Regions from separate parts of the Cytobacillus sp. FSL R5-0377 genome, predicted to be linked through region 3. Evidence: riboswitches for the same ligand, from Rfam matches in the RefSeq annotation. Region 3 holds a riboswitch; each other region holds the start of a gene.
What was found. Region 3 has a riboswitch for S-adenosylmethionine ahead of NSQ49_RS04775 (2,3-diketo-5-methylthiopentyl-1-phosphate enolase). Riboswitches for the same ligand answer to the same signal wherever they lie in the genome.
Positions count from the first base shown of each region.

Region 1: linked by a shared signal. The riboswitch ahead of NSQ49_RS15390 (methionine ABC transporter ATP-binding protein) and the one ahead of NSQ49_RS04775 (2,3-diketo-5-methylthiopentyl-1-phosphate enolase) in region 3 are both predicted to bind S-adenosylmethionine.
Region 2: linked by a shared signal. The riboswitch ahead of NSQ49_RS02095 (methionine ABC transporter ATP-binding protein) and the one ahead of NSQ49_RS04775 (2,3-diketo-5-methylthiopentyl-1-phosphate enolase) in region 3 are both predicted to bind S-adenosylmethionine.

Region 1 covers NZ_JBBORA010000001.1:3,027,878-3,038,584, reverse strand. Annotated here, with positions in the region: gene uvrA (excinuclease ABC subunit UvrA) at 1-1,378, opposite strand, end outside; gene uvrB (excinuclease ABC subunit UvrB) at 1,386-3,365, opposite strand; gene NSQ49_RS15415 (DUF2198 family protein) at 3,758-3,991, opposite strand; gene NSQ49_RS15410 (alpha/beta-type small acid-soluble spore protein) at 4,142-4,417, shown strand; gene NSQ49_RS15405 (M20 family metallopeptidase) at 4,575-5,783, opposite strand; gene NSQ49_RS15400 (MetQ/NlpA family ABC transporter substrate-binding protein) at 5,808-6,635, opposite strand; gene NSQ49_RS15395 (methionine ABC transporter permease) at 6,654-7,304, opposite strand; gene NSQ49_RS15390 (methionine ABC transporter ATP-binding protein) at 7,294-8,325, opposite strand; SAM riboswitch class I at 8,490-8,590, opposite strand; SAM riboswitch class I at 8,692-8,791, opposite strand; gene NSQ49_RS15385 (PAS domain-containing sensor histidine kinase) at 9,029-10,444, shown strand; gene NSQ49_RS15380 (NRDE family protein) at 10,476-10,707, opposite strand, start outside.
Region 2 covers NZ_JBBORA010000001.1:407,485-418,191, forward strand. Annotated here, with positions in the region: gene NSQ49_RS02055 (hypothetical protein) at 132-566, shown strand; gene NSQ49_RS02060 (hypothetical protein) at 671-856, shown strand; gene NSQ49_RS02065 (mechanosensitive ion channel family protein) at 923-1,957, opposite strand; gene NSQ49_RS02070 (AI-2E family transporter) at 2,094-3,179, shown strand; gene NSQ49_RS02075 (M42 family metallopeptidase) at 3,287-4,336, shown strand; gene NSQ49_RS02080 (M15 family metallopeptidase) at 4,385-4,939, opposite strand; gene NSQ49_RS02085 (MetQ/NlpA family ABC transporter substrate-binding protein) at 5,098-5,922, opposite strand; gene NSQ49_RS02090 (methionine ABC transporter permease) at 5,946-6,611, opposite strand; gene NSQ49_RS02095 (methionine ABC transporter ATP-binding protein) at 6,601-7,614, opposite strand; SAM riboswitch class I at 7,695-7,799, opposite strand; gene NSQ49_RS02100 (CsbD family protein) at 7,992-8,183, shown strand; gene NSQ49_RS02105 (C40 family peptidase) at 8,230-9,216, opposite strand; gene selB (selenocysteine-specific translation elongation factor) at 9,507-10,707, opposite strand, start outside.
Region 3 covers NZ_JBBORA010000001.1:964,305-975,011, reverse strand. Annotated here, with positions in the region: gene NSQ49_RS04805 (methyl-accepting chemotaxis protein) at 171-1,973, shown strand; gene NSQ49_RS04800 (PAS domain-containing sensor histidine kinase) at 2,142-3,959, shown strand; gene NSQ49_RS04795 (methylated-DNA--[protein]-cysteine S-methyltransferase) at 3,974-4,471, shown strand; gene NSQ49_RS04790 (DUF2087 domain-containing protein) at 4,588-5,169, shown strand; gene NSQ49_RS04785 (carbon-nitrogen family hydrolase) at 5,203-5,988, opposite strand; gene NSQ49_RS04780 (pyridoxal phosphate-dependent aminotransferase) at 6,132-7,304, shown strand; SAM riboswitch class I at 7,392-7,494, shown strand; gene NSQ49_RS04775 (2,3-diketo-5-methylthiopentyl-1-phosphate enolase) at 7,581-8,813, shown strand; gene NSQ49_RS04770 (2-hydroxy-3-keto-5-methylthiopentenyl-1-phosphate phosphatase) at 8,806-9,468, shown strand; gene NSQ49_RS04765 (methylthioribulose 1-phosphate dehydratase) at 9,465-10,100, shown strand; gene NSQ49_RS04760 (1,2-dihydroxy-3-keto-5-methylthiopentene dioxygenase) at 10,155-10,688, shown strand.

The DNA of each region.
Region 1 (10,707 bases), 2.1 Mb from region 3:
AAATAAGTTTGGCAATCTTCATTTCCTTTTCAGACAGTGTCAGATTTTCAAAGAAGCTGAATGCTTCCTCAATCGAATATTCAGTTACATGGCCTATGTGCTTTCCAGATATAAGCACAGCAAGTGTTTCCGGCTTCAGACGGTAGCCCTTGCAGGAAGGACATGCATGCTGAGCCATGTATTTCTCCATTTGCTCCCGTATATAATCAGAGCTTGTTTCTTTGTAGCGGCGCTCTACATTGCGAATGACACCTTCAAAACGAATATAATTCTCCCTAACCTGGCCAAAGTCGTTTTCATATCGGAAATAAATGCTGTCCTTTGATGATCCGTATAAAACTTTTTCAAGCAAGTGGTCAGGGATATCCTTAACCGGCGCATCCATATCAATCCCATAATGATTGCAGACTGCCTCAAGCAGCTGAGGATAATATTGAGAGCTTGTCGGTTCCCATGGCGCAATGGCATTTTGCTTTAATGAAAGATCTTTATTAGGTATGACTAGATCAACATCTACTTCCAGCTTTGAGCCCAAACCGTCACATTCTCCACAGGCACCAAATGGACTATTAAAGGAGAACATTCTTGGCTCAAGCTCACCGATTGAGAATCCGCATTGAGGGCAGGCATGGTTCTCGCTGAACAGCAGTTCTTCTTCCCCGATAACATCCACAAGCACCTTTCCGTTGCCAAGATTCAAAGCAGTTTCCAATGAATCTGCAAGCCTTGGTGCTACGCCTTCTTTTACGACAATCCGGTCAATCACCACTTCTATAGAATGCTTTTTATTTTTTTCCAGCTCAATCTCTTCACCGAGATCCATCATTTCTCCATCGACACGGACACGGACAAACCCCTGCTTTTTGACATCCTCGAACACTTTTACATGCGTCCCTTTTCGGCCGGATACAAGCGGAGCCAGGACCTGAAGCTTTGTCCTTTCAGGGTACTCCATAATCCGGTCAACCATTTGTTCAATCGTCTGTGAGGAGATTTCGATATTGTGAATCGGGCAGGTGGGGCGCCCAACCCTGGCAAATAATAATCTCAGGTAATCATAAATTTCTGTCACTGTTCCCACTGTGGAACGAGGATTTCGACTTGTCGTTTTTTGATCAATTGAAATAGCAGGTGACAGACCTTCAATTGCATCCACGTCAGGCTTATCCATCTGGCCGAGGAATTGCCGTGCGTAAGCAGACAACGATTCCACATAGCGGCGCTGCCCTTCTGCATAAATGGTATCAAAGGCCAGAGAGGACTTTCCTGAACCAGAAAGTCCTGTCAGGACGACAAGCTTATCTCTCGGAATGGTGACATCAATATTTTTTAGATTATGGGCTCTGGCACCCTTTACAATCAGTTTATCCATCGCCATTTTTACGTCATCCTTCCGCTTTTAGCTCTAATATTAAATCACGAAGCTCTGCAGCCCTTTCGAAATTGAGGGATTTGGCCGCTTCCTTCATTTCTTTTTCCATATCGCCGATCAGCTTCTCGCGCTCTTTCTTGTTCAGCTTGCCGAGCTTTGCTGACGGCTGGTATTCTTCCTGCTCTTCTGCCGCGTGGGTTGCACGGATTGAATCGCGTATATCCTTCTGTATAGTCATTGGCGTGATGCCATGCTTTTCATTGTAATCTTCCTGAATAGAGCGGCGGCGCTTCGTCTCACTGATGGCTTTTTCCATGCTGTCCGTTATCCGGTCTGCATACATGATGACATGGCCGTTTGCATTACGTGCTGCACGCCCTATCGTCTGGATGAGTGAACGTTCCGAACGGAGGAAGCCTTCTTTATCAGCATCGAGTATGGTAACGAGAGAAACTTCAGGTATATCAAGTCCCTCCCTCAGAAGATTAATGCCGACTAACACATCGTACTTGCCTAGACGCAGTTCGCGGATAATTTCAATCCGCTCGAGAGTCTTCACTTCTGAGTGCAGATACTGCACTTTAATGCCGATTTCTTTTAAGTAGTCTGTCAAGTCCTCAGACATTTTCTTTGTTAATGTCGTGACAAGTACACGTTCATTTTTCTGAATGCGATCCTGAATTTCACCAATAAGGTCATCAATTTGACCTTCGATTGGCCGGACATCAATTGTAGGATCAAGCAAACCGGTAGGGCGGATAATCTGCTCAACCATTTCTGGAGTATGCTCAAGCTCATAAGGACCAGGAGTTGCCGAAACAAAGACAGCCTGCTTCACATGCTTTTCAAATTCGGCAAACGTAAGTGGCCTGTTATCCATAGCTGATGGCAAACGGAAACCATGGTCCACAAGCACGGATTTTCTTGCCTGGTCACCATTGAACATCCCGCGGATTTGCGGCAGAGTTACGTGCGACTCATCTATGACAATTAAAAAGTCTTCCGGAAAATAATCCAGAAGGGTATAAGGTGTTGACCCAGGCGGTCTTAATGTAAGGTGGCGGGAATAGTTTTCAATGCCGGAACAAAAGCCCATCTCCCTCATCATCTCAAGGTCATAGCGGGTCCGCTGCTCGAGGCGCTGGGCTTCAAGCAGCTTATCGTTTTCCCTTAATTCAGCAAGGCGCACTTCCAGCTCTTTTTCAATGTTTTGGATGGCGATCCGCATTTTTTCTTCACGCGTAACGAAGTGGGATGCCGGGAAAATCGCAACATGCTCACGTTCACCCATAATCTCTCCGGTAAGGGCATCCACTTCACGGATCCGGTCTATCTCATCTCCGAAAAATTCCACACGGATACAGTGTTCATCCCTTGATGCCGGGAAAATCTCGACAACATCTCCGCGTACACGGAAGGTGCCGCGCTGGAAATCGATATCATTGCGCTCGTATTGGATGTCAACGAGCCTGTGAAGAAGCTGATTCCTCTCAATCTCCATGCCGGTTCTTAGGGACAGCACCATTTCACGGTATTCTTCAGGAGAACCCAAACCATAAATGCAGGAGACACTGGCAATAATGATGACATCTTTTCGCTCAAATAATGAAGAAGTAGCCGAGTGGCGGAGCTTATCAATTTCATCATTGATGCTTGCATCCTTTTCAATAAAGGTATCTGTAGAAGGCACATAAGCCTCAGGCTGATAGTAGTCATAATAGCTGACAAAATACTCAACCGCATTGTTCGGAAAAAAGTCCTTGAACTCACTGTATAGCTGCCCTGCGAGTGTTTTATTATGGGCAATAACAAGCGTAGGCTTATTTACTTCTTTTATAACATTCGAAATTGTGAAGGTCTTACCCGTTCCTGTTGCACCCAGAAGTGTCTGGTGCTTCTTGCCGGAATTGATTCCCTCCACAATTTTTTTGATGGCCCCAGGCTGGTCGCCCTGAGGGGAATATTTTGAAACTAATTCAAATTGATCCTTCACCTAAAAGCCTCCCGTTCAAATTACTTTTATCTATATAGTAAACACAAACCAGCATTGAAATAATTTAAGATCCGGGATGCACGCTGATTTGTCAGTTTTTTACTCAAAACTCCTATCATCATTCTACCACAAAGAGCCTAAAACAAACCAATAATATGCGAACGGATATTCGTTTTTTTATTTTACTGAGTAATTATTGCTTGGGAAATATGCCGAATTATCGAGGGGATTGTCGAAGAATGGTTAATCAAACGTTTGATTGACTGCCTTGAGTTTAATCAAACGTTTGATTGAACTCAATTAAAAGCTGATAGGACGTATGCCTAAAAAATAGCTAATAAATCATTAAATAAAAACCTGTCGATAGTTTTTTTCGACAGGTTCTGCAAAATTTATTCAGCACTTGGCTTTATTTGCTTTAATTTTTGGGCATACCAAAAACCAACCGTCAGCGAAAATGCGTCTATAACAATTAAGGCAAATGAATTGGTATAGCCTTTATATACAGAAGCAGCAATAAGCCCCACTGTCAGCACCAGCCCAATTACACGATTATAGCTGACTCTCGTAAAAAACAATACCAGCAGTCCAGGAAGCAAGAGAGCTGACAAGTATTTTAATGCCATTTTTAAACACCTTCTTTTGGTTTTTCACAAAAATTCAAGGTTTCTACCATTAGAATAGCTGTTCACAGGAGGTTGTACAAGTTTTTTCAGGGTTATTCCAAGCGTACTTTTACATAATAAGAAGAAGAACATTTTATGGAGGAATGAATCATGGCCAGAAGAAAAAGACGCCCGATAGTACCGGAATCAAGAGGCGCATTAGATCAGCTGAAAAATCAGGTAATGGCAAACCAGGGGTATCATGTTGACAAGGAAAATCCTGATGCTGTGAAATATGAAATTGCTGAGGAGGCAGGTGTACCTTTGAAGCAAGGTTACAATGGAAGGCTTACATCCAAACAGGCAGGAACAGTCGGGGGAAAGATTGGCGGCAGTATGGTGAAGGAGCTTATCCGGATGGCACAGGAACGGATGAAGGAACAGTAGTTATATGTGAACTTCGGGAAAAGAATGAGGAATTTTCGGAAACTTAATACTTAATTAAAGGAAAAAACTCAGCAAATCAGGGAAACACCCACCAGTGAGAGGAAAACACTCACAAAAATGAGGAAAAGCTATCCCGCAAAAGGATAGCTTTTATTTTCTATTCAGCCGTTTTCCGCTCCAGAAATTCCTGTTTAATGGCTTTAAGCAAATCCGGTTTCGTTATCAGCTGTAAGGCAGTGAGTGCAAGCCCTTTTGCTCCGGTTACCAGCGCTTCGTCTCCTTTTGCAGATGCTGCTGCTTCCCGGAATGGAACAGTATGGGCAACGAGATCATCAGCACCGATTTTGATATAAGGGTGAATGGTTGGCACCACCTGACTGATATTGCCGGCATCCGTAGAACCGATTCCATCTCTGTCCCCTTCTACAACCTTTTCTCCCAAGTCCTCTATCACTTCTTTAAACACCTGGTCATATGTCTTGTTTAACAGGAGGTTATCTACTTCATTTTGAAAAGCAATAACATTCAGCTTTGCTCCTGCTGCCAGGGCGGCACCTTCCGCGACAGCTTTCACCTTTCTAGTTACCTCATTTAAACTCGTTCTGGTGGAAGCACGAATAAAGAATCGGGCTTTTGCATATTCAGGGATAATATTCGGCGCATCGCCGCCGTGAGTAATTATTCCATGGATACGCACATCATCCTTTAATTGCTGTCGGAGGGCATTGATTCCGTTAAAAAGCTGAATAACCGCATCCAGTGCATTTATTCCTTCCTCCGGTGAAGCTGCTGCATGGGCAGGCTTGCCGATAAACTCAAAGTCAAGCGGATCAACTGCCAGTGATGAACTGGTCAGGCGGGTATGGTTTGAGGGATGAACCATAAGAGCCGCATCAATGCCTTCAAGCAAGCCATGTTTCACAAAGCTGCCTTTGGCACTCCCATTTGGCCCGCCTTCTTCTGCGGGGGTCCCCAATACGACTGCTTCTCCTCCCGTATCATCAATAACCTTGCTTAACGCAATGGCTGCTGCTGCACTTGTCGTGCCAATAATATTATGGCCGCACCCATGGCCCAATCCGGGAAGGGCATCATATTCTGCAAGGAAAGCAATGGACGGTCCCGGTTTAACGGATTTCTTTCGGGCCAGGAAAGCAGTTTCATGCCCGGCTACTGCCCGATCTACTTCAAACCCTTCCTTCTCAAGGATGCCCGCTAGCAAGCCAGAGGCAAAAAACTCCTCATTCCCTATTTCCGGATTCGCATGAATCTGATGGCTCGCTGAAAGATAAAGTTCTTTATTATCCTCAACATTTTTCTTGATTGCTTCTTTCAGTTCAACTAATGCTTTTACAGGTGCCGTCATCATTTTTCCTCCTTTGTATATTAATTACCAGCCAATATCACTTAATGGAATGAAAGTCGGAATCATGCTTCCGTCATATTCTTTTGTGATGAAATCAGCTACATCATCTTCCTGGTAAAGTTCAGCAATTCTCTTAAGCGTTTTGTTATCTTTGTCTTCTGTTCTGACAGCAATGATATTTACGTACGGCGTAGCGGTTTCGCTTTCAATAAAAACAGAATCCTTAGTTGGGTTCATGCCTGCGTCTACGGCAATTCCGTTATTAACGACTGAAGCAGAGACATCTGGAAGAGCACGAGGTGTCTGCGCTGAGACCATTTCTACAAATTCAAGGTTCTTTGGATTTTCAACGATTTTATTCAGATCAAGATTTCCATCATAGTCCTCGGATAGTTTGATCAGGCCGGCTTCCTCCAGTAACAGAAGCGCTCTTCCCCCATTTGAAGCATCATTTGGAATGGCAATTTTGCCGCCTTCCGGAATGTCTTCGACTGATTTTACTTTTTCCGAATAAAGGCCCATTGGTGCTAAAACAGTTGTCGCGATCGGTGAAAGATCCATATTATGCTCTTTAATAAAAGTGTCAAAATAAGCGACTGTCTGGAATGCATTTACATCTAGATCACCTTCGGCAAGGGCAACGTTTGGCTGTACATAATCAGAGAATGTCACAACCTCAATTTCAATGCCTTCTTTTTCAGCCTTCTCAGCAATAAAATCCCAAATGCGTGTATCTGATCCGCTGACACCCAATTTAACTTTCTTTGTTTCTTCTCCGCCTGTAGTACTTGAGCATGCGGCAGTAAAGACAGCCAATGCTAAAATAATGAATGATATAAATAGTTTGTTCATGATGTATTTCCCCCTATGTTATCTTCTTCTGATTTTTTTGGATAAGAGATTTCCGAATGACTGAAGGCCCTGAACCATGACCACTAAGATTGCAACAGTAATCAGCATGACGGTTGTATCGAATCGCTGATAGCCGTATGTAATGGCAAGGTCACCAAGGCCGCCTCCTCCAACTGCCCCAGCCATGGCAGATGCTCCTACCAGACCAATTGTCGCAATGGTAAAGCCCAATACCAGCGAACTAAGTGCTTCAGGAATCAGGAATTTTAAAATGATCTGTCCTGGTGTCGCTCCCATTGCTTCTGCCGCTTCAATGACGCCTGGATCCACCTCGAGCAATGAATTTTCTATTAATCTCGCAATGTAGGGTCCTGCATAAAAGACAAGAGGCACTACGGCTGCGGCGGTTCCAATCGATGTTCCGACAATCATCCGGGTAATTGGGATAATGGCTACCATTAAAATGATGAAAGGAACTGATCTAAAAATATTAATAATGCTGTTTATGATGTTAAAAACAACGGTGTTTTCCAGCAGATGCCCTTTCCTGGTCACAACAAGCAATATGCCAAGCGGGAGTCCGATAAGAGCTGAAAACAGCAGTGAAAATGCCACCATTTGGACCGTTTCGATTAAGGCTTCAATGATTTTTTCCTGGTTAACTAGCACGTGCAGTCACTTCCTTTATTGAAACTTTTTCCTGGCTGATGTACTGAATCGCCCTTCTGATTTCACTGTCCTGCCCCTGGAATTCGACAATGAGATTGCCAAACGGGGTTCCCTGCAGTTCTGTAATATTTCCAAACAGAACGTTGAAGTCAATATTAAACTTTTTAGCAACCTGTGAAAGCAGCGGCTGGCCGGCAGAATTCCCGACAAAATTGATTCTGAATACCTTTTGAAGCCCCTGCTGCTTTTCAATCACTTGCTTAATGGATTCAGGTATTTGATCATTCATAACCGTGCTGACAAAGTTTTTCGCTGTTGGGGTTTGGGGTGAAGAAAAGACATTGAAGACAGTTCCTTCTTCAATAATCTTCCCTGCCTCGATGACAGCGACACGATCACAGATCTCCCTGATAACAGACATTTCATGAGTAATGATCAGAATCGTAATGTTGTATTCTTTATTTATTTTCTTCAGCAGCTGCAGGATCGAGCTGGTTGTCTGCGGATCCAGAGCAGAAGTTGCTTCATCACATAATAGAATGGAAGGCTGTGTTGCGAGCGCCCGGGCGATTCCGATCCGCTGCTTTTGTCCGCCTGACAGCTGATCAGGATAGCTGTTCGCCTTGTCGGCAAGCCCCACGAATTCTAATAGTTCATGGACACGCTTTTTTATTTCACCCTTCGAGACCTTAGCCAGTGTGAGCGGCATCGCCACATTGGCAAACACTGTTTTCGAGTTTAAGAGATTGAAATGCTGAAAGACCATACCTATGTTTCTTTTCACTTCGCGAATTTCTCTAACAGATAAAGCCGTCAAGTCATGGCCGCTGACAATGACCTTTCCTGAAGTCGGCTTCTCCAGCCAATTGACACAGCGGATCAAAGAGCTCTTTCCCGCACCGCTGAAGCCGATCACCCCGAAAATCTCCCCCTTATTAATCTTTAAATCTATTCCATCCAGAGCAGCTACCTGCTGACCTCCGCTTTTATAGACCTTCTTTAAATTCTGAAACTCTATCATGCAGCCTCTCTCCTTTGTGGTGGTTGGTGACAGGCACCTATACCAATTTGATGAACTGGTATAGGTACCTGTCACCTTTCATTGTCTAACTATTCCAATCCGAAAACTAAGAATTATATCCTGAAATTTACCCCTTCCATCAGAAGAGGTTTTTTAAAGTCCTCTCCTTATCTTCCAGGCTTTTGCCTGCTGGATTTGGCACAGTGCAGTCTGCCTGCTGCCGAAGCTTCATTGGGCCAGGTCCCTCTGCTTCTCTTGATAAGAATTATTCATATGTTTATGAATAGAATCTTGATGCAATATTTCCGCGTAAAACAAAAACCCTCTTCTAAAGAAAGAAGAGGGCAGCATTTATCAATGGTCCTCTTCTTATCTTTCAAGCAATGCTTGCTGGATTTGGCACGGTACAATTTTGTCCGCTGCCGAGGTGTCATAGGGCCAGTCCCTCAACCTCTCTTGATAAGAAGATTTTTAATATGCGGTTGTTAATATGCTTAATACTTTACCATCTTAAAGTAAAGAAAGTCAATATAAAGTTTAAATATATTTTATTTGATTACCGCCTCCTGGTCTGAATCCGCTCTGTCATTAACCCGTATGCTATGTACTCTTCTAAAAAATGATAGTTAAATCCTATGTGTCTATACCTCTATCTCATGTATAATAATGGAAAAGTGTCATTTCTCAATAAAGGAGGGACAAAATGATTATGACCGAGAATCCGGCAGATTTATTCGCCGACAAAGTCGAAGCGAGGAATCTGCAGCTGGCCATTCAGCATTCCAGCGATGTGATTGCAAGAGTGACAAAAGAAGGCGTTGCTTTATATGTCTCCCCTTCCTGCCTATCAATGCTGGGGTATACGCAGCAGGACTTTTATCGAAGCAGCCTTTATACATACTGCCATCCCAATGACCGGGATCTTCTTAGAGATGCATTGGCAGATCTTGAACAACTCCCGCATAAACGGGAGACTTTTCGTTTCAGACATAAGGAAGGCCATTACCTATGGCTGGAAGCCAATTTTACAGTCATTAATGAGGATAAAGAAATGATGTGCATCATCCGGGATATGACACAGAGAATTATCATGGAAGAGGAAATTCTTGAAACACAGGAGAAGTACCGCTTTCTGGTGGAGTACTCCAAGGATACGATCGGAATGGTGACACAAAAGGGGATTTGGACCTATATCAATAATGAAGGAAAGAAGCTCTTTGGGTTCACGAGCATCAAAGAGATAATCGGCACCTCCCTCCACGACTACATCCCTCCTTCAGAACATTCCACCCTCGATGATTTTCTGCAAACAAAGCTGAGCGTGAATTTTGAGCTTAATCTGATCCGGACCGATGGACAAGTAAGAAAAGCTGAAGTCCAGCTGATTCCAACCACCTTCAAGAACAGAAAGGTATACCAAATCATTATCAAAGATGTAACCGGACAAAAGAAGACTGAAGAAAAGCTGCAGAACGCTGAAAAACTTTCCGTTGTCGGTCAGCTTGCTGCAGGCATTGCCCATGAAATCCGCAACCCGCTTACAGCCATTAAAGGCTTTACGCAGCTATTATACGAAGAACATAAGGGTAATTTCGCAGAGGTCATTCTAAATGAGCTGGAACGGATTGAAGGCATCGTCAATGACCTGCTCGTTCTCGCCAAACCTCAAATAACCGAAATGGAAGAAACCTGCCTGACAAACGTTGTAAAAAGTGTGATTACCCTTTTAAACAGCCAGGCGGTTATGGAAAATATCCTGATCGAATTAACTCAATCACCCGGCGAGTTCTTTGTGAAATGTGAAAAAGATAAAATTAAGCAGGTCCTGATTAACATCATCAAGAACTCAATTGAAGCCATGCCAATGGGCGGCAAAATAAACGTCGATATCCGTCAGGAAGACCAATCTGTCATCATCAGTGTCGAGGATGAAGGAATCGGCATACCGGAAGAACGCCTCGCCAAACTGGGTGAGCCTTTTTACAGTACAAAAGAAAAAGGCACCGGCCTTGGCATCATGATCTGCAAAAAAATCATTAAAAACCACGGCGGAAACCTTTACATCCACAGCAGGGAAAAGGAAGGAACAACGGTCCGCATTACTTTACCGATTGCCTAAATAAAAGAAGCCAGCCGCCTAAACTGGCTTCTTATTCTTGGAGAATAAATTCCTGTTCCGCTCTTTCACCCCCAATATGTACCCTCTCCTTGTAAAAAATCTCATCCTCTGACACCAGCAAAACGGTTGAACTCCTTGTTCCGTAGCCATCGCTTTTGATAAATAAAGGAGACAGAATCCGTTCCCATTCAAGTGAAACTCCTGTTTTGGGAAGCAAATCATCGGGTACAGGGTCTGTATTCCGGAGAAGTGTGAACAGGTCT
Region 2 (10,707 bases), 560 kb from region 3:
CTCAATTATAGCACATACGTTCTGTATTTAAAAAGATTTGTAAATTCAGGAAAAGACCATTTACAATTTAAGAAGAAAGAATATGAAAGGAGTGTGAACGGAACTGTTCGTTTCTTGAGCAGCCCATAAAGTTGAAAAAAATTATTTTTTTGACCATCATTGGAGGGTCTTTTATTCTATTGGGATTCCTCATCTATTTTGCTTCAATGAATTTCATATCTAACAAAGTAATGACAGCAGTTGCCGGAAGCATCACTGAGGATGATCTGGAGATGCTAGCCAGTGACCCAAATGTAGAGGCCCTACTGGGAAGCAGCAAGGTAGATTTAAAAGCTGTAGATCTTCAAAAGACAACATTGCCGATCAAGACAAAAGAAGAGGCTGTGCAAAAGATTTCAGAAAGTTTTTCAATTGATGAAATTCAGCAGAGTGTCTCAAAAGTAAAAGGCGGACTGACTGTTGAAGAGCAAAATGAACTTTACAGTCTTTTAACAGAAAGGCTATCGGAGGAAGAAATAAATGCCCTGAAAATCATTGCTGTACAGGAAGCATTGATGAATCAATAGGTAATTCTTAAGACCTATTTTCGACTTATTCTGAAGATTCGTGATAATCAACCAAGCAAGATTTCTCCCTTTTCATAATTTAATATGGAAAGGAGGGATTGATAATGTACCAATTGGCATTATTATATCTTGCATGTATGCTTGCTGGCTACGGCTTGACAATGGTTCCTGTTTCTGCAGTTATTACTTCAGGTATTGCCAGCTTTTTTACCATTGTCGGCAGTCTGGCCATGATCATCTTTGGCCTTGCCATCCTGTATCTTGGAATAAAAGCTTTGTTAGGAAAATAGCTTTACTTCAAAAAACACCAGCCTTTGCGGCTGGTGTTTTTATTCTTTCTCATGTTAACAGAACCGTTATTCACCGGTCAGCTGCTGTGCTGAGGCAAGCTCAATTTCATTTTGATAAAAGCTCTCTGCAATTACATGCCTAAGCCTGCTTTCAAATTTCTGCTTGGCTTCAAAGTTTGCAACAGGCACTTCTATCAGAAAGTCCATGGCCTTACTGCGAAAATCCACAAAACGGATATCCGGTGCAGGTTCCATTAAAACCCCTTCTGTTTTATGCAATTCCATGTCCACTGCTTCTATCATTAGCTTTTCGACTTTTTCAGTATCAGTGCCGTATGCAACGCTGATTTGAACTTGGGCGAGCATTTCTGAACCTGTCCGATTTCTGATGATTTGTTCGATAAAGTATTGGTTTGGCACAATCAAGGTTCCCTCTTTAGCCGTGCGGATAATAGTAGATCGGAGACGGATGCTCTCAATTGTTCCAATTTTGTTGTTGATTTCAATCACTTCCCCAATCTCGATCGGCCTCTCGAACAGAATGATAATGCCTGAAATAAAGTTACCGGCAATATTGCGCAGGCCGAATCCTATCCCAATACCGAGGACACCCAGTATGGCAGCAGCTGCTGTTAAATCAATCCCAACCGCAGTCAGGCTGATGGCGAACGCTGCAATCATGACCGTGTAATAGATCATTCTGTTGAATGAATAGCCGAGTCCGCGGTCAACTCCATAGAATTCATAAACAGATGTTAATACATATTTGGTGAAAACATTTACGATCCGATTTGCAAGAGAGACTGTCAAAAATGCTACAATTATTAAATAAAGTGTCACATCTACTTCCCCTGCTGTGAACAGGGTATGAAAAAGCCACTTTTCCCTTGAAAAATGGTACAGGAATAAAATGATAATTCCATAAAAAGCAGCCCAGTTTACGAGTGAAGAAACTCCCTTGATGATCCGATCGTTCTGTATGGACTTGCCCCTCATCTTTTTCACCAGTAATTCAACTGTCCATTTGGCAGCCAATATCACTCCTGCAAACAATAAAAACATCAGCGCTTCCTGAATGGTTACATCTTTAATAAATAGCATCGTCAGATTCCCTCACCTGTTATATGTTTCATTCTTAAACTATTCCTCTTACATAGATTATTAAACCGGTGTTTAATACTGTTTAAAAAAAGGAACAGTGTGTATTAAATACATAAATAAGGGTTGGGGTATATGCATGTGGATCAATAAACCATTTTTTAAATATGCAGCGGGCACCATATTCGTATTAATCATCATTTTTCTCCTTGGGAAGATTGATTATTTTTTATGGCCAATCCGTGCCCTGATAGCAACTATTTTCTTCCCGGTCTTAATTGCCGGCATTTTATACTATATACTAAGACCCCTTGTGAGGCTGGTCTCAAGAGCTGTGCCAAAAACAGCAAGCATTTTGCTTATTTTTGCTGCTGTCCTGGGTATAGGCTACCTAGGATTTAACCTGCTTGGATCTGTAATTGGAAGCCAGATTGCTGAAATTAGTGAAAGCCTGCCTGCTAAAATGGAGGACTTATCGGATGAAACGGAGAAAGTGGTGGAGGAAAATAATATGGGCATGTTCTCCTATGACCGTGTCAAAAATAAAGTGCTGAACTTCCTGGAAACCCTTTTATCAGGGGCAGGAGAAAACGTAATGAAAGTATTTTCTACCATAACAAGCATTGTCACAGTCATCGTTGTTGTACCTTTTATCTTATTTTACTTCCTTAAGGATGACCACAAGCTCAGGCCTTTTCTTTTAAAATACCTGCCTGACAAACACGAGGATGAAGGCCAGCGAATTTTAGGGGATATAGACAAAACCTTATTTTCCTATGTAACCGGCCAGTTTATTGTGGCAGTTGTTGACGGTGTGTTAATGTATGCCGGGTATAAGATTATCGGATTGGAATACGCATTAATATTAGCTGTATTTGCCATGTTCCTGACAGTTGTTCCCTTTCTAGGTCCTGTACTCGGCATCATTCCTGCAGTATTCATCGGGTTATTGCAGGGACCGGGAATGGTATTAAAAATCATATTGGTTCTGATTTCAGTTCAGCTGCTTGAAAGCAATCTCGTCTCGCCTCATGTGATGGGCAAAAGACTTAACCTCCACCCGCTTACAGTCATTATTATCTTAATGGCTGCAGGATCCATTTATGGTTTTATCGGAATCCTGATTGCTATACCTTTTTATTCAGTCATAAAGGTTCTGGTAAAAGACTTCAGAAGATTTTACCGATTAAGAACAAGGAAAAGTCTGCTATCCGAAGAAATTTAAATTAAACTGCCGATCTGGCAGTTTTTTTATTTATAAGACATGCTTATCCCAAGAAATCACAGTATAATAAGAATTGCGCGTGAATAATTTGAGAGGAGATATTCTATATGGTATATCCAGACATGAAAGAAACCATTAACTTATTAAAAGAAATCGTTTCTATTCCAAGTCCTTCCGGAAATACAAATGAAGTTATTACATATGTAGAAAAGTTTTTGAATGAGCTTAATGTTGAAACGAAACGTAACCGGAAAGGAGGCCTCATTGCCTCCCTCCCCGGAAAAGACGAAAAAAACCACAGGATGCTGACAGCTCACGTTGATACCCTTGGCGCGATTGTTAAGGAAATTAAGCCGAGCGGACGTCTGAAAATTGATTTAATTGGCGGATTTAAATATAACTCAATCGAAGGCGAGTATTGTGAAATTGAAACATCATCAGGCAAAAAATTCACAGGAACAATTCTGATGCATCAGACTTCAGTTCATGTCTATAAGGATGCCGGGAAAGCAGAAAGAAACCAGGAAAACATGGAAATCCGCCTCGATGAAAAAGTTAAGAGCGATGATGATGTCCGTGAGCTTGGAATCGGTGTCGGTGACTTTGTATCCTTTGATCCTCGTGTGCAGACCACACCGGCAGGTTTCATTAAATCAAGGCATCTTGACGACAAGGCAAGTGTCGCGATCCTTCTTCAGCTGATTAAACAGCTGAAAACCGAAAACATTGAGCTGCCTTACACAACCCATTTCCTAATCTCAAACAATGAGGAAATAGGCTATGGCGGCAATTCCAATATTACACCGGAAACGGTCGAATATCTGGCTGTTGATATGGGGGCAATGGGAGACGGGCAGTCGACAGATGAGTATACCGTTTCCATCTGTGTCAAGGATGCAAGCGGCCCTTACCACTATGAACTAAGAAAGCGTCTGGTTCAGCTTGCCAAGGATAATGGAATTGAGTACAAGCTTGATATATATCCTTTTTACGGATCTGATGCTTCGGCAGCCATCCGCGCAGGGCACGATATTGTCCATGGCTTAATCGGACCGGGGATTGATTCTTCCCATGCATTTGAACGTACACATGAGGACTCGATTGAGAATACGGCTAAGCTGCTGTATCACTATGTACAATCTGAAATGGTAATTTAAGAAAAGAGAAGAACCTTCACTCATTCATGGGTGGAGGTTCTTTTATCATCATTCAGCTTCAGGAGGCCTCTTCCCTCTTTGCAGCTCCCAGATGGAAAGTCCAAAGTCCAGTTGAAGATGAGGATAGTCCTTGAATTTAGCCCAATCCCCTCCCCATTCAAACCCAAGGTTTTTTGCGATTGCAACCACTTCCATCCAATCCGCTTTGCTGTTTCCGTTTCCGTCATACTGCATATCCCATATCACCTGGCCATCTACGGACATCAGTGCGAAATCAATCGCCAGACCAAAATTATGGTAGGACTCTCCCCCTTTTGCATGGGTAACAATATTCCCCTCAGCTGTACGTCCCTTTTCATAAAGGGCATTCTGTTCCTCTATACTTCTGAAATCCTGGGTAATGACAACATTGATTCCGTTAGCGGCAGCCTGAGCGATCAGCTCATCCTTCTTTTCAGCTACTGCAGGATGAAGAGCGGTTGGAGGGGGCCCATCCTTTAAATCAGGATCTGCAGAAAACTGAATATATTGATAGACTAAAAGCCATACAGTTGCTAAGACTAGAAAAAAGAAAAATAATCTTCCCAATTGTTTAAAAAACAATATTATATGTCCTTTCTATGGAGGTTCATTAAATAGACCTTGTTTATTTTATCAGGATTTTAAGAAAACTTCACTAATAATAGATTGTATTCGATTTATGGCCTGATAAATAAAAAAATACGCCAGAAGGTCTGGCGCATTCTCTTATTAATATTTTTTTATTTCATCCACTCCGGCTTACCGAAGCCTTCAAACTGTTCATCGATAACCTTTTCGAATTCATCAGATTCAACAGCTGCCTTTAAGTCCTTGGCTAGTTGTTTATCTGTATTTTTCGTGTCAATTACGACTCGATTTCGGTACTTATCTGGCATGTCCTCTAGTTGCAGTGCATCGAGCAAATCCATCTTTGCAGCGAGGGCATAGTTTCCTGGTACGGCTGATAAATCAACACTGTCCACTGCACGCGGCAGCTGGGCAGCTTCAATTGGCTTAAACTGCAGGTTCCTGACATTGTCTTCTACATCTTTTTCAGAAATAGTAAGCGGATCAGCTTCTGCATTTATTGTGATAAGTCCTGCATCCTCAAGGATTAAAAACGCGCGCGCCGCATTCGTTGGATCATTTGGTATGGCAATAGCTGAACCTTCTTTGATTTCCTCGAATGAAGCGAATTTTTTTGAATAAATGCCCATTGGGGCAGTTGGGACGGTAATCACTTCTGACAGCTCAATATTATGTTCTTTTGCAAAAGTCTCCATATAAATTTTATGCTGGAAAAGATTAGCATCCAGGTCTCCTTTTGAAAGGGCAAGGTTAGGCTGGATATAGTCACTAAATTCTACTACTTTTACTTTATAGCCTTTATCTTCAAGAATTGGCTTTATTGCTTTGCTGACCATGTCACTGTATGGACCCGAAGTAGCACCAATGCTGATATTTTTCTTATCACCGCTTGCCTCGGAAGATGAGTTCTCACTTCCGCACGCCGCAAGTACAGCAAATGTAAGCATAAGTATGAATGCAAATGTTATCTTTTTCATTTTATTTCCCCCTGATGATATTTTTATCTTTTATCAACTAATCTGGCGATCCGGTCCCCGGCAAATTGGAAAATCTGGACTAGACAAATTAGAATAATAACAGTTGTGAACATGACTGTATTGTCATAACGGTAATAACCAAAGCGTATCGCAAGGTCCCCGACTCCACCGCCGCCGACAATACCTGCCATTGCAGAGTATGCTACAAGACTGATGACCGTAATGGTAATTCCCTGAACAATCCCCGGCTTTGCCTCAGGTACGAGTACATCCTTTACAATCATCCACGGTGTAGCCCCGACTGCTACAGCAGCCTCAATGACACCTTTATCAATCTCTCTTAAAGACTGTTCTACAACCCTCGCAAAAAACGGAATGGCAGCAACTGAGAGTGAAACCGATGCAGCAGTCGGTCCAATGGTCGTTCCGGTAATCAAATTAGCTAATGGCAAAAGAGCAATTAGCAGAATAATGAACGGAATGGAACGGATCATATTGACAATGAAGCCGACAATGTTTTTAAAAACGGTATTTTCCAAAAATAGACCCTTATCAGTTACAAAAAGCAAAACACCTGTTGGCAGACCAACAATGATGGCTACTGCAATAGATATTCCAACCATATAAATGGTCTCTAAAAATGCTTTATTCAGTTCCGGCAGTATAGCTATTAAACTTTCAAGCTGCATCACGAACCACCTCCAAATTCCTTGTCCGGTCTGTAATATATTGAATGGCTCTTTCGACTTCAAGCACAGGACCTGTTATCGCCATAACAAAAATCCCGAGCGGTTTTTCCTGAATGTATTCGATTTTTCCATGAAGGATATTCCCCTTCACTTTAAATTGCTGAAACACCTCAGAAATAACAGACTCCTCTGCAATACTTCCCTGGAAGTACACCTTAATAATCTTGCCTTCACGTTCCTTTAAAAGCTTCTCAGGCAAGTCAAATTGAAGCACGCTATTAATGAACTTTTTGGTCAGCGCTTCTCTCGGGCTGGCGAACAAATTATAGACCTTACCTTCTTCAATTACTTTTCCATCCTGCATGACAGCCATTCTGTCACATATTTCTTTAACAACTTCCATTTCATGTGTAATTAGTACAATGGTCAGATTTAATTCTTTATTAATTTTTTTCAACAGAGACAAAATGGACTTGGTAGTGCTTGGATCAAGTGCTGATGTAGCCTCATCACACAAAAGAACTGATGGATTGTTTGCCAGTGCACGGGCAATGCCAACACGCTGTTTTTGCCCGCCGCTAAGCTGTGATGGGTAGACATCCCTCTTATCCGTTAATCCGACCATATCAAGCAATTCATGAACTCGTGCTTCTATTTCAGTCTTCGTTTTGTTTGCTGCTTTTAAAGCAAAAGCAATATTTTCGAATACGGTTTTCGAACTAACCAAATGAAAATGCTGAAAAATCATGCCAATTTTTAAACGCGCCTGGCGAAGCTCTTTCTTGCTTAAAGACGTTAAAGATAATCCATCAATAAGGATTTCTCCAGAAGTGGGCTTCTCCAATAAATTTAAACACCGCAGCAAAGAGCTTTTGCCTGCTCCACTGTATCCGACGATGCCAAAAATCTCCCCTTTTTCAATCTTAAGCGATACATGATCAACACCAGTTACTTTACCTTTCTTAGTTTCATAGACTTTTTCAAGTTCTTTAATTTCTATCATGCAGATCCCCCCAGTTTCATTGCCCCTTTTCAAACAAAAAACCTCTTTCCATTCGGGAAAGAGGCATCGTTATGTATCACGACTTATCTTTCAGAATGAAATCATTCTGCAGGAAGTGGCACCGTTCCATTATGGAGGTTGCCGGACGTCATAGGGCCTGATCCCTCAGTCACTCTTGATAAGTAAATTATTTAATTGATAGTAAAAATAATATATCAATAATAATAAATTGTCAATAAGTTTTTAATTTTCCAGCATTATAGGAAACACATTCGTTATGGTTTGAGAAATAAAAATGCTTTTTTATTATATCAATTGTTTGGACTTTTTCATTTTGGGTATTTAAGAAGTAAGCAATAACTTAGGAGGGTGCAAATATGAATAGAGAACAAACAAAAGGGAATGCTGACCAATTAAAAGGTGAATTTAAAAAACAATACGGCAAACTGACCAATAACGAATCTAAAGAAGCGGAAGGCAATATGGATAAGTTAAAAGGACAAACCGAGGAAAAATGGGGAGACGCAAAGGAAGCTCTTTCCAAGACTTTTAATGATCGAAGAGATTAAAAAAAAGTACTCAGTGCTTATTAAAGCGCTGAGTACTTTTTTATAACTAAAAAGTGGTTTTTGCCCCTAAGTAACGAGGCTTCCAATAAGAATTATTCATATCGCTTATTTCTACACCCCGTGAAGAACCGGCATGAATGAACTTATAATCGCCAAGATATATTCCAGCATGTGATGGACCTGATTGGTAAGTCTCAAAGAATACCAAATCTCCCACTTTTGGTGAGGCAACATGTTTTGTGGCACTCCAAATGGATGCAACTGTACGAGGAATAGAGATTCCTGCTTTCCCATATACATAGTTCAAATAGCCGCTGCAGTCAAATCCTGCAGGAGTGCTTCCTGCCCATTTATAAGGTGAACCGATGTATTTTTTTGCTTCAGAAATAAGTTCATTTACCTTGGATGTCGATTGAGCAGCTACCTGTGATTCTGCCGGCTTGCTTGCTGCAGCACCTGATACCTTTATCGTTTTGCCGGCATAAATGATGTCTGAAGTAAGATTATTCAAGGCTTTTAACTGTGAAACCGATAGGTTATGGCGAGATGCAATACCTGAAAGAGTATCTCCTCTTTGGATAGTATAAGATCCAGTGCTAGCAGGAAGAGAAGGTACAGCAGTGTTAGCCGAACCTTTCACTTTTAGCTTTTGTCCCGGATAAATCGTGTCACTGCTGATTCTGTTTAAACTCTTAAGGGTACTGACAGAAAGGCCGTGTGTTCTTGCAATTCCCCATAAAGTATCGCCTGATTTCACTGTGTAGCTGACTGTACTGCCAGAAGAACCGCCAGCTGCTGCGTCATGGCTGTGCGGTGCCAGCAGAGTCAGAGCTTGTCCTTTATAAATTATTGAGCCTGATAGATTATTCCATGTCTTTAACTCTTCAATTGAAAGATTATTAGAGCGAGAGATTCCCCATAAGGTGTCACCAGACTGAACTATATATTTATTTTCATGTGCACTTGCTTCTCCATTGAACGGTGTAATCAAAAAACCAGCTGTCGCAGCCATTGTAAGTAGTTGTTTCTTCAAGTTGTACACTCCTTAAATTTCTTTGACATCCTAATATTAGTAATATTTCTAGTAAAATCCTATCTGAAAATAATGGACAAATAAGAAAAAATATCAATTTTTTCATGTTATTTCCTTTATTGGTTAATTCGCAGTACATTTATCCTGCATTTAATTGGGTTAATTACCATAATTTCAGGAAGACATGGGTAGTTTATCACCATAATTCAAATTATTCTAATTAAACTTTTTTCTTCTGAACAAACTAAAAAGACCAGCATTCAGATGCTGATCCTTCTAAATAAGATATTTTAAATCCAAATTCTTTTATTTTCTGCTCTGCGTGTCATTCCTAAAGAATCAAGTTTTTCAAGGAAAGGGATCATATACTTTCTGGAAAGACCCAATATCTCTTTTGCATCCCCAACCTCAAATTCAGCAGCAGTGCTCTTTTTCAGTTCTTCCACTGCTTTTCTAAAATGAACACCATGCCAATAGTATTGAGCATCAAGCGGAACTGCGATTTCCTGGTCTTCCAAAAATCGTTTTAAGTCTCCTTTGAGATTCTCTGGGATTCCTGCAGAAGCATAATATTGATCGAAAGGCTTTACTGTATAGCCATCTTTTTTTAATTCAACAATTAGATTGTCAGTGCGTTTCTGCCAGCTTTTAGGTACATGGGGATAGAAATCCTTATACTGCAGAAACTGGCCTTTGCGTTTGAAAAGATTTTCTTTAATCCCTGAATTCAAAACAAATTCAACCAGTATTTTAGGGTATTTATTCTGCATTGCCTGAAGCAATTCTGCTTTATTAATCCCTTGCTTCATTGCATTTTCCTGGTGGAACTCATTCAGGCGGTCAGCTATCTCTTCCTCTATTGCCTCTTTAATGACTACTAAAGTGAATTCCTTGTTATTAATGTTCAGAAAGTCTTCTTCTTTTAAAATTTCTTTAACCGTCCATTCATCAAGCGAGGTTTTTGCTATAATTTGTGAAGGTGTTAGGACCATTTCTTCGGACATCGCCGCTTTTATACGATCTTTCGGTGTCCCTTCTTTTTTTCTGCTTAAATCTTCAATGGTTTTTTGGCCGAACCGGTATTTTTCCCCATTAGGATCGATAACCCAGCCACCGCCGATTGTCTCCTGGGGACTTGGCCGCCTTAAAATGAACCTGTCTCCCCTTTTGGCGACAACTTCCTCTTCTAAACGGAGCTGGCAGAGGATTTCTCCTTCAGAATTGGATAATTCATTTCGGTCAAAAAAGACAATTTTGCCCATGACCTCGGCTGTACCAATATGACATTTGATCGGCATTCTCTGTTTGACGATATGCTCTAAATCTCCCACCATTCTTACTGAAACATCAATAATTTTCGTAATGCTGAAATGCTCCGAGGATACGAGGACCTCGCCCCGTTCAATTTCCTCCTTTGACACACCCGAAAGGTTAATGGCCGCCCTTTGGCCTGCAAATGCCGCCTTTGCGGGCTGATGATGAACCTGCAGC
Region 3 (10,707 bases):
AAATCATAAAGGAAAAGCACGGATAAATGCCGGGCTATAACAAATTGGAAAAATAATCTTCAAATGTTATTTTTGTTCTATTATAATGAATTGAAAGAATAGTAAAAAAGAATTAGAAGTGAACTGGTTCAATTGTTTGCATGCGGTTAAATCACAAAGGGGGAAGTAATTTGAAAGGGGCAAGAAAATACGAAGCAGGGAAGAAGGAACGTACTGTTTCCTTTAAGCCTAAAAAGCCTGATATAGGTAAGTTCTTTAATAAGATGGCCGGCACGCACTGGTGGAAGAATCTGAAGCTAGGCCAGAAATATGGGGTTGCGCTTTTTGTGACTATTGGTCTATTTACAGTTTCAACAGTCCTTACTTTTTTTCTGCTTACAATCGCCAGCTCAAAACTGGAGATTGTGAAGGATTCTGGGGAGAATGCCATTAAGATTACTGAATCGGCTGCTACATTTCACCATAAAGGAAGCACAATTGGAAACTTTATCATTGACTCCAATCCTAAACACTTAAAGACCTTTGACCAGCTGACAGAGGATTTTAATAAATTAAAGGAGGAAGTTTCTCCGGATTTGAGCAGTGCAAAATCGAAAGAACTTTTTAAGGAAATTGATGAAAATGATCAAAAAATCACCAGTTTATTTCATGAAGTCATTGAGCCAAAAGTAAAACTTCAGCATGAAAGAGAGTACAGGCTTGGGAAATTGCAGGCAGATAATATTATTTCTGAAACGGTTGAAAAATTGAATACCCTGAGCAGTATGATGAAAGAGGACCAGAACAAAGCTGTATCTTCTGCTAAAGCAAGTCTTATCTTAACTTTAATAACACTTGGTATTTCAATCATCGTTTCTGCTATTTTTGGAATAACAAGTATTGTTTTTATAGGCAGTATCATTACAAAAAAATTAAATTCGATCGTTACATTCTCAAATGAAATAGCAAATGGAAACCTCAACGCTGATTCAGTTGAATATGAGGGCAATGATGAAGTGGCACAGCTTAGCAGAGCTATGAATTCCATGAAAGTGAAACTGCAGGCTATGATTCAGGAAATTAATGCAGTTTCTGGATATGTAACAGAAAGAAGCGGAGAATTGAATATTGCTGCTAATGAAGTAAAAGCAGCCAGTCAGCAGGTTGCTTCTACTATGCAGGAGCTTTCAGGAGGAGCTGAGGATCAGTCTGGTTCAGCAACACGATTGTCATTATTGATGGACGAGTACCTGGAAAGAGTGAATGAAGCAGCAAGCAGCGGGAATAAAATCAAGAGTGCTTCCACAGAGGTGTTGTCGCTTACTGAGGATGGAAACAAGCTCATGAAAGAATCCCAGGAACAAATGGGATTAATTAATCAGATAATGAAATCATCTGTGAACAAGGTTAATGGGCTGGATGATCAGACCAAACAAATTTCAAGGCTAGTTAAGGTTATAAAGGAAATTGCTGACCAGACCAACCTGCTTGCATTAAATGCAGCAATTGAAGCTGCCAGAGCCGGTGAGCATGGAAGAGGGTTTGCAGTCGTTGCTGATGAGGTGAGGAAGCTTGCTGAACAGGTATCCTACTCTGTTTCGGATATCACCAAGATTGTCGGGGGGATTCAATCAGAGTCAAATAGTGTTGCCGTGTCACTTCAAACAGGCTATGCAGAAGTTGAAAAGGGAACTGAGCAAATTCAGTTGACAGGACAAACGTTTCAAAAAATTTACGAGGCAGTTAACTCAATGTCCACCAATGTTAGTGACATTTCCCGCAGCCTCGAGCAAGTATCAATTAACTCTTCGCATATGAACCAGTCCATTGGCAATATTGCCGCAGTATCTGAGGAATCTGCTGCAGGCATCGAGCAAACAAGTGCATCAATGGCTCAGACTAATCATTCAATGGAGGAAATCTCAGATAATGCACAATCTCTTTCGGAATTGGCTGAACAATTAAATGAGATGATCATAAAATTCAAACTGTAAATTTTTAGGTATACTCGTGAAAGGGTATGCCTTTTCTGTATTCTCCAAACGCATTAATATTAAAAATTATTTATGACAGTTTTCCCTGAGATTTAAAGGTTTTGGTCAAATTTTGTAGAAATATTTAATTAATTGCATACCCCAATAGGAGGAAATAGAGTGGTCATTATGAATCAGGAAATCAGGAGACTCTATGCCAGGATTGAGACTTTGGAAAAGGAAAATAATATTTTGGCCAATAATAATTCACTAGGATATAATCTTTTCTCACACTCAAAAGATGGAATTATAATATTTGACAGCGAGGAGAAAATAGTCGATGTCAATCCATCATTTATTGAAAGTATAAAAATGGATAAACAGCAGCTCATAGGCAATAGCCTGTATGAAATCGTACCGGAAAATAGGCATTTCAAGCTTGAAAAGCACATAGAGCTTCTGAGGAAGAATAAAAGTGCCAGAGGCATCCTGCCGGTATATACTGGCAGAAGTATTATTGAGTTTGATTTTACTGCCAGCATCCTAAATGATAGCGGCCTTTATATGTGTTTATTACGTGATGTAACGAGCAAGAGGCTCCTTGAGCGGAAAGTAAAAAAGAATGAAGAGCTTTATGCTGACTTATTTATCGAAGCACTTGATGGAATTATTTTTTGGGGTGGCGGCGGTGAAATCATCGATGCGAATGAAGCCGCTTGCCGAATATTTGAATGTACCCATGATGAGCTTCTCAATAAAAAGATAAAAGATTTTGTTTATGAAAAATCGGAAAGGTACAAAAGCATTGTAAAAGAGATGTTCGTTAAAGGAAGTATACGGGATGAGCTTGTTTTTCTGATGCCCAATGGCCAGTTTAAATCATTGGAGTTTACAGTGAAATTAAACTCCGTTGAAGGCTACCATATGACAATCTTCAGAAATGTAAGTGAGCGTCATGCCATGGAGAAAAGCTTAAGGGAAAGCGAACAAAAATTTCGCATGATATTTGAAGGAGCACTTGAAGGTATTCTTCTCTGGAACGATCAGTTTCAAATAGTTGATATTAATCAATCGGGCCAGAGAATGCTGCAGATGAAAAAGGATGATCTTATCGGAGCGTCACTTCATAGTATTTTGAATGACTGCAATATAACCGATGATGAATTAAAAGAGCAATTAAGAAACATACACACAGATGGCCAATCTGACGGGAATCTTTCCATTACTTTAAAATCAGGCAGAAAGAAATTCTTTGAGTTTTCCAACAAGCATAATATTTTTTCTAATATCAGTATGAGTACATTTAAAGATATAACTGAGAAGCTGGAAATGGAAGAACAGCTTCGGAAATCAGATACCTTGAATGTTATTGGAGAATTGGCTGCAGGGATTGCACATGAAATAAGAAATCCAATGACGGCTCTTAAAGGGTTTATACAGCTGTTGGAGAGCAGTGTAAAAGAAGATCATACGATGTATTTCAATGTAATCACCACTGAGCTCAGCAGGATTGATTCCATTATTAATGAATTTCTCATTCTCGCTAAGCCTCAAGCTGTCAAATTTATAGAAAAAGACATTTCACAAATCATGAAAGAAACAGTCGATCTCCTTAGTGCACAGGCTGTGCTTCATAATGTTCAATTCAGAACTTATTATGAACAAAATTTGCCCAAGGTTTTCTGCGAAACCAATCAAATGAAAAAGGTCTTTATCAACATCATTAAAAATGCAATTGAAGTCATGCCTAAAGGCGGTTATATTACCGTATCCGTTCAAAAGGGCCCTGGTCATAAAGTTCACATTACCATAAGGGATGAAGGAACAGGAATTCCTGCGCATAAAATAAAAAAGCTTGGTGAGCCTTTCTATACTACAAAAGAAAGAGGCACTGGACTTGGTTTAATGGTTACATATAAAATTATAGAAGAGCACAAGGGAACAATTGAAGTGGAAAGCAAATTGGGAAAAGGAACTGTTTTCCACATCTATTTGCCCTTATTATAAAGGCGGGAATTAATATGACAGGCAGAGTTTATTCTAAAAAAATGACACCGGTCGGAGATATTTACATCGTAGCAGAAAATGGAATTCTTTCGGCTATATACATGGGGGAAGATTTTATGGAAGGGGAAGAGGTATCATCATTGCAATTTGATCCTTCTAATACTTTAATCAGAAAGTGTACTCTCCAGCTTGAGGAATACTTTGACGGACATAGGAAGGAATTTGATATCCCTATAGAGCCCAATGGAACGGATTTTCAAAAAGCAGTATGGAAAGAGCTTTGCCTCATTCCATTTGGCGAAACAAGAAGCTATCAGGAAATCGCTGCCGGGATAGGGAAAGATAAAGCTGTGAGGGCTATTGGACAGGCAAACAAGGCCAATCGCCTTCCAATCATTATTCCTTGCCATCGTGTTATCGGCAAAAATAAATCTTTAACTGGCTATGCGGGAAGCAGGACAGAAATTAAAGAAATTTTATTATCCCTTGAAGGAGCCCATTATGCTAAATAGTTATCAAAATCACCCTTTCAAGGTGATTTTTTTGGTTTATTTAAATTCTATTGACGAAATGAACTAAATTCGATTACTATCTAATTAGATAAAAATCGAAATGGGGTACTTTACTTATGCAATTAAATCGTTTAGTAGCATTTTATAAGACAATGGGAGACCCTACCAGAATTCGGATTGTATTTCTCCTTGCCAAAGGGCCGCTGCATGGCCAGGCTATAGCCGGAAAGCTCGGCTTAACCCCGCCTACTATCACGCATCACCTGAATAAACTGCGGGAAATAAACCTTGTTTATCAAAGAAGAGATAAAAATTCTGTGTATTTTTATCTAAATGAATCCGTATTGAAACACCAATCAGGGGTTCTTGCAAAATTGGCAGACAAAGAGGAGGTTAAAAAAATGGAGGAACAAAATTCAGAAAACCAGAAGGTTATTGAAAATTTCTTTACCAGGGATGGAAAACTGAAGAATATTCCTGCCCAGAGAAAGAAGAAACTCATGGTTTTTGAACATTTAATTAAAGGCTTGAAAATGGGTAAAAAATATGAAGAAAAAGAGCTTAACGAATACATCAAACAGTTTCATGAAGATTATGCAACTATACGCAGAGAATTCATAATCAACCATTATATGTACCGCGAGAATGGGATTTACGAATTAAACCCTCCAGAAATGTGGGCAAAAATAGAAGGATAAGCAGGGGCCCTGACAGGGCCCTCTGCAACATTTTCAGCGGTAAAAATCCGTTTTGCGGTCATCAAAAATCGGAATTAAGCCGCGGACTTCCTTCACTTTATCCAGGTCAATTTCAGCATGCAGAATTTCTTCAGTTTCAGTGCCTTCAGCAAGCACATCCCCCCATGGATCAATAATCATTGAATGACCTGCAAAGACATTAGCAGGATCAGAGCCGGAACGGTTGCAGGCAATGACATAACACTGGTTTTCAATAGCACGTGCAATTAATAGCGCACGCCAATGAGCAAGCCGTGCCAATGGCCATTGAGCTACTACAAATATTGCTTCTGCACCATCTGCTGTATGGGTACGCAGCCATTCAGGAAAACGGATATCATAACAAATCATTCCTGCAAACTTCCTGTTGGCCAGGGAAAATCCTCCCCTTGCTGCCCCTCCTTTCAAATAGAGGTGCTCATTCATAAGCTTGAATAAGTGCAGCTTGCTGTATTCATGCAAAAGCTCACCATTATGGTCTACAATCAGCAGAGTATTGTAAATGCCATCAGTTGTTTTTTTGGCTACAGAACCGCCAATCAGGTAAACCTTATTTTTTTTTGCAATTTCTTTCAAAAATGCCAGTGAAAAAGCAGCATCCGGATCTGCTATTTCATCCAATCTGGTCAAATCATAGCCTGTCGTCCAAAGTTCAGGTAGTACTAAAACGTCTGGATCAGATTTAAGAGCTTTATTAATCATGGCTTCGGCCGCAATAAAATTCTTCTCTGGTTTTCCAAATGCAATATCCATTTGCAAACAAGCAATCCTTAATTTCACTTTACTCCCCCACAATCATCTTTTCCTTATGTTATGATTAGTCCGATAGATAAAAACTTTCTAAATTTTACTTTACAACTTACCATTTACGTTATATCATTTGGGACTATATTTTCAATCCTTTTTTTAAGCAGGTGAACAATTTGATTAATTATCCGCAATCTGAACTTTTAAAAAGTCTTCCTAAACAGTTTTTTGCTTCTTTGACTGTGAAGGTGGGAAAAAAACTTGAACAGGGCTATGATGTCATCAATTTGGGACAGGGAAATCCAGATCTGCCAACCCCGGATCATATTGTCAAAAGTCTTCAACGTGCAGCCGATAACCCTCAAAACCATAAGTACTCTCCTTTTCAGGGTTACCCGTATTTAAAAAAGGCAGCAGCTGACTTTTATAAAAGGGAATATGGTGTAGAATTAGACCCCGATACTGAAATAGCCATTCTTTTTGGAGGCAAAGCAGGGCTTGTTGAAATCCCCCAATGTCTTTTAAACCCTGGGGACAGGATATTGGTTCCAGACCCGGGATATCCTGATTATTGGTCAGGAGTTGCGCTGGCTAAAGCAGAAATGGTGACAATGCCTCTGAGGGAAGAAAATAACTTTTTGCCAGTATATAGTGACTTGCCGGCTGAGGAGCTTAAAGCAGCCAAGTTGATGTTTCTTAATTATCCAAATAACCCTACTGGAGCAATCGCAAACAAAGAATTTTTCCAGGAAACAGTTGAATTAAGCCGAAGGCATGAGATATGCGTAGTCCATGACTTTGCATATGGAGGAATTGGATTCGACGGAAAAAACCCTGTCAGTTTTCTTCAGGCAGAAGGAGCAAAAGAGGTTGGAATTGAAATTTATACTCTATCAAAGACCTTTAATATGGCTGGCTGGAGAGTAGGGTTTGCCGCTGGAAATGCAAGCGTTATCGCAGCATTGAACCTGATGCAGGATCATCTTTACGTCAGCTTGTTTGGAGCTGTTCAGGAAGCTGCAGCAGCTGCTCTGTCAGGCTCTCAGGATTGTGTAAAAGAGTTGAATTCGATCTACGAGTCTAGACGGAATACCCTCATTTCCGGTCTCAGGGAAATTGGGTGGGATGTACAAGCGCCAAAAGGCTCCTTTTTTGCATGGCTAAAGGTTCCTGAATCATTTACATCTGAAGAGTTTTCTGAGTATCTCCTTGAAAAAGCGCATATTGCAGTGGCACCCGGAAACGGCTTTGGCCCGTTTGGAGAAGGATTTGTAAGAGTCGGTTTGCTGACATCTGAAGAAAGACTTAGAGAAGCGGTGGAGCGAATACAAAAATTAAGCTTGTTTTAATTTTTTCAAAAATTCAATTGACAAAAGCATATAGCACTGTCATAATTTTAATTAAATTTCTAAATTAACTGAATACTCGATTTCGTTTTCTTATCAAGAGCAGGCGGAGGGACTAGCCCTATGAAGCCCGGCAACCGACTTAACAAAAGCACGGTGCTAAATCTTGCAGCTAATAGCTGAAAGATAAGGAGATGTTAGATTGTTATGCTAACCTCTTCTTATTTGAAGAGGTTTTTTTATTTTTTCCATTCTTTGAAATTGAAAGGAAGAAGATTAATGAGTGAGATTATTGCAGCGTATCTGATACATGATGAAAAACATAATCCCGAGAAAAAAGCAGAGGAGATTGCTTTAGGATTAACGGTGGGATCATGGACCCATTTGCCCGTGCTTGAAAAGCTTCAGCTGGAGAAGCATAAAGGCAGGGTCGTTTCTGTTGAAAGAGTGACAAAAAATACAGGAAGCAAGGAAACAGCTGCGATCATTAAGATCGCCTATCCTGCTGTTAATTTTAGTCCTGATTTACCGGCAATATTAACAACCGTTTTTGGAAAACTGTCATTGGACGGAAAGATAAAACTGCTGGATTTAGAGTTTTCCAATGAACTTAAAAGCTTTTTTCCAGGACCTCGATTTGGAATTGAAGGACTGAGAGAAAAATTAAATGTGTATGACAGACCTCTTTTGATGAGCATCTTCAAAGGAGTGCTCGGCAAAGATATGGATTTTTTGACTTCACAGCTGAGAGAACAGGCCTATGGGGGCATTGATCTTGTAAAAGATGACGAAATTTTATTTGAAAACAGCCTTACACCGTTTGAAGCCCGGATAGCAGAAGGAAAAAAGGTGTTAAGGCAAGTTTACGAGGAAACGGGCCATCAAACCCTTTATGCTGTGAATTTAACAGGCAGAACATTTGAATTAAAAGACAAGGCAAGGAAGGCAGCAAGTCTTGGTGCAGATCTTCTGCTGTTCAATGTATTTTCTTATGGACTCGATGTTTTGCAGTCCTTAAGAGAAGATAATGAAATTGAATTGCCTATCATGGCACATCCTGCAGTTAGCGGAGCTCTTTCAGCTTCAAGCCTTTATGGAATCTCTTATCCTTTACTTTTGGGCAAGCTGCTCAGATATTCGGGTGCTGACTTATCTTTATTCCCATCTCCTTATGGGTCTGTTGCTCTTGAAAAGACACAGGCAATATCCATTGCTGATAACCTGAATGCGGAAGATTCCTTCAAAAGATCTTTTCCGGTACCCTCAGCCGGCATTCATCCGGGTTTAGTGCCTTTGCTTTTCGAAGACTTCGGAATAGACAGTGTAATCAATGCCGGAGGCGGGATACACGGGCATCCAGATGGGGCAAGAGGAGGCGGTTTGGCATTCCGCCAGGCGATTGATTTGACTTTAAAGGGAGTTTCTTTGGCTGATGCTCCTTCAGACTTCACCGAATTAAAAAGCGCGATCGATTTGTGGGGATCAAAAGAGGCGGCTGTTAAGAATGGCTAAAATAGGGGTATTTTGCGACTTTGATGGAACTATTACCGAAAGTGATAACATCATCAATATTATGAAACATTTTGCTCCTCCCCAATGGGAAGGAATAAAAAATCAAGTTCTGAATCAGGAGATTTCTATTAAAGAGGGAGTAGGAAAGATGTTTTCCCTTCTCCCTAGCAATTTGAAAGGAGATCTCACAGATTTCATCCTGGAAAATGCAAAAATAAGAGATGGGTTTCAGCTTTTTGCCGATTACCTGGCACAAGAAAATATACCGCTTTATATAGTAAGCGGGGGGATAGATTTTTTTGTGACTCCTGTACTGGAGAAATATGGACCCTTTAAAGCAGTGTTCTGCAATAGTTCTGATTTTAGCGGCGATAAAATAAAAATCTTATGGCCCCACAGCTGTGATGAAAAATGTGAAAATAATTGCGGATGCTGCAAGCCCTCCATTATGAGGAGGCTGGAGGATGAGGACACGTTAAAAGTCGTTATCGGAGATTCAGTAACTGACCTTGAGGCTGCAAAACAGGCGGACTTTGTCATAGCAAGAGATCTGCTCCTGGAGAAAAGCAAAGAGATGAACCTTAATCACAATTCATTTGAAACGTTCTATGATTGCATAGAAGTTATAAAAAAATTAAATGAGGTGAGAGTATGAGCACACTTGAGGAAAAATGGAATGAGCTCGCCGATATTAAAGACGAGCTCGCAGCAAGGGACTGGTTTATGGGGACGAGCGGAAATCTGGCCATTAAGGTCAGTTCAAATCCGCTTCAATTCCTTGTAACTGCAAGCGGAAAGGATAAAAGAAAACGCACTTCCGAAGACTTCCTGCTAGTGGATGAATTTGGCCGTCCGGTGGAAGAAACTCATTTAAAGCCATCCGCTGAAACACTTCTGCATACGGAAATATACAGTAAAACAAAAGCTGAATGCAGTCTTCATGTACATACAATCGATAATAATGTTATCTCAGAAATATATGGAGATCAGGAGGCAGTAACATTTCAGGGGCAAGAGCTCATTAAAGCATTTAATAAATGGGAGGAGGATGCTGTCCTTAGAATTCCGATTATTCCAAATTATGCGCATATTCCTGCGCTGGCAAATTGTTTCTCTTCCCATGTACATGAAGATTCAGGTGCAATTTTAATTAGAAATCACGGAATTACTGTTTGGGGCAAAACCTCTTTTGAGGCTAAAAAGATCCTTGAAGCTTCAGAGTTTCTGTTCCGCTATCAGCTAAGGCTTCTGGAGCACAGACCCAATCAGCTATCCAGAGTTGTGTAAGGCACAAGATGCAGATTTAAATAAGAAAGATAACAGTAGAGAGGAATGATTAGCATGGCATATATCGTACTGAAAAATTCAAAAAAAGAAATCAGGAATCAGGAAGAAGTTGCTTCTTTTCTGGAAAAACAGGGGGTTATCTATGAGCAATGGGAAATAGATAAATTGCCAGAAAACCTTCAGGAGAGATATTTGCTTTCTGATGATGAAAAACAACAAATACTTGAGACATTTGCTGCAGAAATTAAGGATATTTCAGAAAGAAGAGGATACATGGCCCAGGATGTCATTTCTCTTTCGGAAAATACGCCGAATTTGGAACAGCTCCTTCAGAATTTTCAGCAGGAACACCATCATACAGACGATGAGGTAAGGTTTATTGTCAGTGGCCACGGAGTTTTTATTATACAAGGAAAAGATGGGGAATTTTTTGAGGTATACTTAAAACCCGGCGATTTAATTTCCGTGCCTGAAAATATCCGTCATTATTTCACTTTGCAGGATGACAGAAAGGTGGTAGCCATCAGAATTTTTGTATCTTCAGAAGGATGGGTGCCAATTTATGAGGAAAAGGAAGTTCATCAATAATACGTTGACCCATTGCTCC